DNA from 2 places in the Streptomyces xingningensis genome. Region 2 is predicted to be linked to the other one. Evidence: predicted binding sites of a transcription regulator. Region 2 holds the regulator's gene; the other holds the start of a gene.

Region 1 (3,386 bases), on a different contig from region 2:
TTGACGGCGTGGACGAGGGCGGAGCCACCGCCGGAGACGATGCCCTCCTCGACCGCGGCGCGGGTCGCGGAGATGGCGTCCTCCAGGCGGTGCTTCTTCTCCTTGAGCTCGACCTCGGTGGCCGCGCCCACGCGGATGACGCACACGCCGCCGGCCAGCTTGGCGAGGCGCTCCTGGAGCTTCTCGCGGTCCCAGTCGGAGTCGGTGGACTCGATCTCCGCCTTGATCTGGGCGATGCGGCCCTGGACGTCGGCGGAGTTGCCGCCGCCGTCGACGATGGTGGTGTCGTCCTTGGTGATCGTCACGCGGCGGGCGGTGCCCAGCACATCCAGGCCGACCTGGTCGAGCTTGAGGCCGACCTCCTCGGCGATGACGGTGGCACCGGTGAGGGTGGCCATGTCGCCGAGCATCGCCTTGCGGCGGTCACCGAAGCCGGGGGCCTTGACGGCCACGGCGTTGAAGGTGCCACGGATCTTGTTGACGACGAGGGTGGAGAGCGCCTCGCCCTCGACGTCCTCGGCGATGATCAGCAGCGGCTTGGAGGCGCCCGCCTGGATGATCTTCTCCAGCAGCGGCAGCAGGTCCTGGATGGCGGAGATCTTGCCCTGGTGGATCAGGATGTACGGGTCGTCGAGAACGGCCTCCATACGCTCCTGGTCGGAGACCATGTACGGCGAGAGGTAGCCCTTGTCGAAGGCCATGCCCTCGGTGAAGTCGAGCTCCAGGCCGAAGGTGTTGGACTCCTCGACGGTGATGACGCCGTCCTTGCCGACCTTGTCCATCGCCTCGGCGATCAGCTCGCCGACCTGCTTGTCCTGGGCGGACAGCGCGGCCACGGCGGCGATGTCCGCCTTGTCGTTGATCGGGCGGGAGGTCGCGAGCAGCTCGTCGGAGACGGCCTTGACCGCGGCGTCGATGCCCTTCTTGAGCGCGGCCGGGGAGGCACCCGCGGCGACATTGCGCAGACCCTCGCGGACCAGCGCCTGGGCCAGCACGGTGGCGGTGGTGGTGCCGTCACCCGCGATGTCGTTGGTCTTGGTCGCCACCTCCTTGACGAGCTGGGCGCCCAGGTTCTCGTACGCGTCCTCGAGCTCGACCTCGCGGGCGATGGTGACGCCGTCGTTGGTGATGGTGGGGGCGCCGAACTTTTTGTCGATGACGACATTGCGGCCCTTGGGGCCGATCGTCACCTTCACGGTGTCGGCAAGCTTGTTGACGCCGCGCTCAAGGGCGCGACGAGCGTCCTCATCGAACTTCAGGGTCTTGGCCATGGGTTATGTGTCCTTCGCCGTATCTACAAACGAGCTGCGCCCCGGGCGCCCGGTCGTTGAACGCGGGAACCAGGGGCGCAGCTGCACAAAAGCTTCGAAGTCTCGGAAGCCTTGGGTGAATTACTTCTCGATGATCGCGAGGACGTCGCGAGCCGAGAGGACGAGGAACTCGTCACCGTTGTACTTCACCTCGGTGCCGCCGTACTTGCTGTAGAGCACGACGTCGCCGACCTTGACGTCGAGCGGCAGGCGCTCGCCGTTCTCGAAGCGGCCCGGGCCCACGGCGAGGACGGCGCCCTCCTGGGGCTTCTCCTTCGCGGTGTCCGGGATGACCAGGCCAGAGGCCGTGGTCTGTTCGGCGTCCAGCGGCTGGACCACAATGCGGTCCTCGAGCGGCTTGATGGCAACCTTGGAGCTGGCGGTCGTCACGATCCGACCTCCCCCTTCGGAGATCTCACGGGGTTAACTGTCTGAGGGTGGCGACCAGGTGGATCCGTCGTCGCGGGTGCCGGACCTGCCCGTCGCTGTGTTTGGCACTCACCGGTGGAGAGTGCCAACGAAGCCGAGACTATGACGCGCTTAGCACTCGGTCAAGCGGAGTGCCAATTCGCGCCGCCGCGGACCGCACCCGGCCGGCCCCGCTCAGACATAGTCCTCCAGTCGCGCCACCGTGAAACCCTGCCGCTGGATGCTGCGCAGCATGTTGGTCACCATCTTGGTCATCGAGGTGCCCTTCAGCTCCTGCGGCCCCCGGAAATGCGCCAGCACAATGTCCCCGGGACGCAGCCCGCCCGCCTCCGCGTAGCGCATGTCGTTGATCTGCATGGTGGCTTCCCACAGCACGACCGCCTTCACCCCGCAGCCGCCCGCCACGGCCAGGGTCTGCTCGTTGTAGTTGCCATACGGCGGACGGAACAGCTCCGGCGGCTTGCCGAACCGCTTCGCCAGCTGTTCCTGCTGCCCGCAGATCTCGTGCTTCTGCGCCCCGGCGGACAGGGTGCGCAGATTGGGATGGGTGAGGGTGTGGTTCTGGACGCCGTTGCCCAGGGCGCGCAACTGGCCGAAGTAGCCATAGCCGCGTCCGGCGCGGGCGATGTTGTCCGTCAGGAACATCGTGAAGGGCAGCTTGAGGTCCCTGGCCATCTTCACGAACTCGGGATCCTTCTCCGCCCCGTCGTCGAAGGTCACAAAGACGACCTTGTCCTTGGTCGGCACCCGCCGCACGATCTGCGGGGCGCCCCCCTTGGCGTGCTGCGTCAGCCGGGTCGCGGGCGGCTCGGGGGGCGCGGCGAGCGACTTGTCCAGGCCCCAGCGGCGGTAGGCGTCGGCGGCGGGCGGGGCACCGGCGGTGGTGCCGCCGGTCGCGGCCGGGGCCGCGCTCCGCTCCGCCTTGCCGGGGCCGGACGAGGAGCCGGAACACCCGGAGAGCAGGCCGGCCAGGAGCAGGGCCGCGGCACCGGCGGGTACGGCCCTGGCAATACGAGGCGAGGGCAGCGAGACCAGCGAGGGCAGCGAGGGCAGCGTGGTCAACAAGGTCACCCGACCGATTCTTGTGCATGCGTTCGAAGCCGGGCGGGCGCCCCCCGAACCACCCGCACCCCGCCGCCAGATCCGTGACCGCCGCACAGAGAACTGGTGCCAGGCGGGCTCGGTGCCCCAAACCGGAAGCGGCCACTTGGCGGCCCCGGGGCGCTGTCCGCGGCCGCCCCCGGTTCCCGGCTGCGCCGACACCTCAGGGGGTGCACGCCTCGGCGACCGAAAGGCTGTTCTCGCAGAGGTGGTAGCGGGTGATCAGCCCGTCCTGCACGGTGAGCCGCATGGCGAACGGCCCCTCATACGGCTTGCCCGTGGCCCGTACCTGCCCGGCGAGGAAGCCCAGCAGCACGGCCTCGGTACCGTCCACCACGACCGTGTGGATCCCGGTCCGGGCGGGGTCCGGAGCCACGCCCTCGGCCAGCTCCCGGAAGTGGGCGACGGCATCCGCGCGCGTCGAGCGGGGCTTGATCCACGGGGCGGCCGGGTTCTCCGCGATCACCCAGTCGACCTGCTCGGCGAACGCGGCCCCGATCCGCTCCGGGTCCCCCTCGCCGAGGAGGGCCAGGAAGTCCTGGACGG
Region 2 (3,386 bases):
AGACGGCTGCGGCCAGCGACGGGCAGGAGCCGCCGCCCGCCATGGGGGCCTGGACGATGGGGTGCCGGAACAGTCCGGTCGGCGCGGTGGCCCGCCGGGTGTCAGAAGCCATGAACACATCGTGGCACGGGTGGCGCCGGGCACCGAATCGGATGGAGCCCCTGATCGGGGCACCGCCTCGATCAGGGGCTCCGGGCCGGACGCTCAGCGCCCGTTGAACGCGTCCTTCAACCGCGAGAACAGCCCTTGCTGCCCCGGCTTGAACTCGCCCGTGGGGCGCTCCTCGCCGCGGAGCTTCGCCAGCTGGCGCAGCAGGTCCTCCTGCTGGGGGTCGAGCTTGAGGGGGGTGGTCACCTCGACATGCACGATGAGATCGCCGCGGCCGCCGCCGCGCAGGTGGGTGACACCGCGCTGGTGCAGCGGGATCGACTGGCCGGACTGGGTGCCGGGCCGGATGTCGATCTCCTCGACGCCGTCCAGGGTCTCCAGCGGCACCTTGGTGCCCAGCGCGGCGGCCGTCATCGGGATGGTGACCGTGCAGTGCAGGTCGTCGCCGCGGCGCTGGAAGACCGGATGCTTCTTCTCGTGGATCTCCACATAGAGGTCACCGGCCGGACCGCCGCCGGGGCCGACCTCGCCCTCGCCCGCCAGCTGGATGCGGTTGCCGTTGTCGACACCGGCGGGGATCTTGACGGTCAGGGTGCGGCGGGAGCGGACCCGGCCGTCGCCCGCGCACTCGGGGCACGGGGTGGGGACGACCGTGCCGAAGCCCTGGCATTGCGGGCACGGCCGGGAGGTCATGACCTGGCCGAGGAAGGAGCGGGTGACCTGCGAGACCTCGCCGCGGCCACGGCACATGTCACAGGTCTGCGCGGAGGTGCCGGGGGCCGCGCCCTCACCGCTGCACGTCGTACAGACGACGGCGGTGTCGACCTGGATCTCCTTGGTGGTGCCGAACGTGGCCTCGTTCAGGTCGACTTCGATGCGGATCATGGCGTCCTGGCCGCGCCGCGTGCGCGAGCGGGGCCCGCGCTGCGACGCCTGGCCGAAGAAGGCGTCCATGATGTCGGAGAAGTTGCCGAAGCCCGCGCCGAAGCCGCCGGCGCCCGCGCCGCCCGAGTTGGAGAGGGGGTCGCCGCCGAGGTCGTAGACCTGCTTCTTCTGCGGGTCGGAGAGCACCTCGTAGGCGGCGTTGATCTCCTTGAACCGCTCCTGGGTCTTGGGATCCGGGTTCACATCCGGGTGCAGCTCGCGCGCGAGACGGCGGAAGGCCTTCTTGATCTCGTCCTGCGAGGCATCGCGCCGTACGCCCAGGACCGCGTAGTAGTCCGTGGCCACTTACGACTCCGCCAGGATCTGTCCGACGTAACGTGCCACTGCGCGTACCGCTCCCATCGTTCCGGGGTAATCCATGCGGGTCGGTCCGACCACGCCGAGTTTGGCGACGGCTTCGTCGCCCGAACCGTAGCCGACGGCGACGACCGATGTGGAGTTGAGTCCCTCGTGGGCGTTCTCATGGCCGATCCGCACGGTCATGCGCGAATCCTTGGCCTCGCCGAGCAACTTGAGCAGGACGACCTGCTCCTCCAATGCCTCCAGCACCGGCCGGATCGTCAGCGGGAAGTCATGGCCGAACCGGGTGAGATTCGCGGTGCCACCGATCACCAGCCGCTCCTCGGTCTCCTCGACCAGGGTCTCCAGCAGGGTGGCGAGGACCGTAGAAACGGTTCCGCGATCGTCCTGCTCAAAGGCGTCGGGGAGGTCCTGCACCAGATGCGGCACATCCGTAAACCGGCGCCCCACGACTCGGCTGTTGAGCCGGGCCCGCAGATCCGCGAGCGCCGTCTCACCGACCGGCGCCGGGCAGTCCACCGTGCGCTGCTCGACCCGCCCGGTGTCCGTGATCAGCACCAGCATCACCCGGGCCGGAGCGAGCGACAGCAGCTCCACATGGCGCACCGTCGAGCGGGTCAGCGAGGGATATTGCACCACCGCCACCTGCCGGGTCAGCTGCGCCAGCAGCCGGACCGTGCGGGTCACGACGTCGTCGAGGTCGACGGCGCCGCCCAGGAAGCTCTGGATCGCGCGCCGCTCCGCCACCGACAGCGGCTTGACGCCCGCCAGCTTGTCGACGAAGAGCCGGTAGCCCTTGTCGGTCGGGATGCGGCCCGCGCTGGTGTGGGGCTGGGCGATGAAGCCCTCGTCCTCCAGCACGGCCATGTCATTGCGCACGGTCGCCGGAGACACTCCCAGCTGGTGCCGCTCGGTGAGGGCCTTGGAGCCGACGGGCTCCTCGGTGCCGACGTAGTCCTGGACGATGGCACGCAACACTTCGAGCCTGCGTTCGCTCAGCATCGCGCACCTCCAGTCCAGCGAGTCCGGCCGTCATACGGGTCCTGCCGGGGCTCTTCCCTGGCACTCCATGGTCACGAGTGCCAAACCCCTCCGGTCAGTGTACGGCCGGGCCCCATGACCACGGCAAGGGCCGCCCACGCCATGACGGCTCCGGGCGGGCAACCGTATCGCGCCACGGCTAGCTTCTTGCCATGGAAAACAATGCAGAGGGACAGGCGCAGCAGCACATGGGGGCGCGCTGGGAACGCCTTGCGCCGGGCGTCGTGCGCCGCAGAATGCCCGGCTGGGACGCCACGATCGGCGCGATCGCCGGAACGGCGGGGGTGCTGGTGGTGGACACCGGCTCCACGCTGCACGAGGGGGTGGAGATCCACCGTGAGGTGACGGGCCTCTTTGGACTCCCCGTGACGCACATCGCACTCACTCACGCACATTTCGACCATGTGCTGGGCACTGCGGGGTTTCCCGGGGCGCAGGTGTACGGGGCCGTCGGCCTCGCCGAGCTTCTGCACCACGAGCGCGAGGAGCTGCGCGACAGCGCGGTGCGGCAGGGGGTGGCGGCCGAGGACGCGGCCGAGGCCGTGGAGGCGCTGGTGCTCCCCCGCCATCCGGTCTCCGGCGAGCTGACCGTGGACCTCGGCGGCGGGCGGCGGGTGCTGCTGGCCAATGTGGGGCCCGGGCACAGCGCGCACGACCTGGCCGTGCTCGTCGCGGGCTCGGGCCGGACGCCGGAGATCGTCTTCTGCGGCGACCTGGTCGAGGAGTCCGGTGAACCGCAGGCGGGCAGGGACGCCCTGCCGCACGCCTGGCCCTCGGCGCTGGACCGGCTGCTGGCGCTCGGTGGGGAGGACGCGGTGTATGTACCGGGGCATGGGGCGGTGGTGAATGCCCGGTTTGTTCGTGAGCAACGCAACGCGCTGGCACTGCGCTTCGGCGTGTCGTGACCGATTGCGGCCGGATTTCCCTATCGTCTCCGGGTGCGGTGCCCGCCCACGGCGGGGAGCCTCGGCACACACCTGGCTCCCCGGGCG

The links. Region 2 encodes HrcA, which represses chaperone genes, less so after heat shock. Its sites were predicted from a motif close to TTNGCACTCNGNNNNNCNGAGTGCNAA; they were not measured.
Region 1: the regulator HrcA is predicted to act here: its motif matches at 1,851-1,877, upstream of groES (co-chaperone GroES).

What each region holds. Positions count from the first base shown of each region.
Region 1 is NZ_JBDJPF010000031.1:447-3,832, forward strand. It holds gene groL (chaperonin GroEL) at 1-1,271, opposite strand, end outside; gene groES (co-chaperone GroES) at 1,392-1,700, opposite strand; gene ABCR83_RS17675 (polysaccharide deacetylase family protein) at 1,914-2,804, opposite strand; gene ABCR83_RS17680 (nuclear transport factor 2 family protein) at 3,004-3,386, opposite strand, start outside.
Region 2 is NZ_JBDJPF010000017.1:4,814-8,199, forward strand. It holds gene ABCR83_RS11520 (nitronate monooxygenase) at 1-112, opposite strand, end outside; gene dnaJ (molecular chaperone DnaJ) at 205-1,338, opposite strand; gene hrcA (heat-inducible transcriptional repressor HrcA) at 1,339-2,355, opposite strand; gene ABCR83_RS11535 (MBL fold metallo-hydrolase) at 2,547-3,299, shown strand.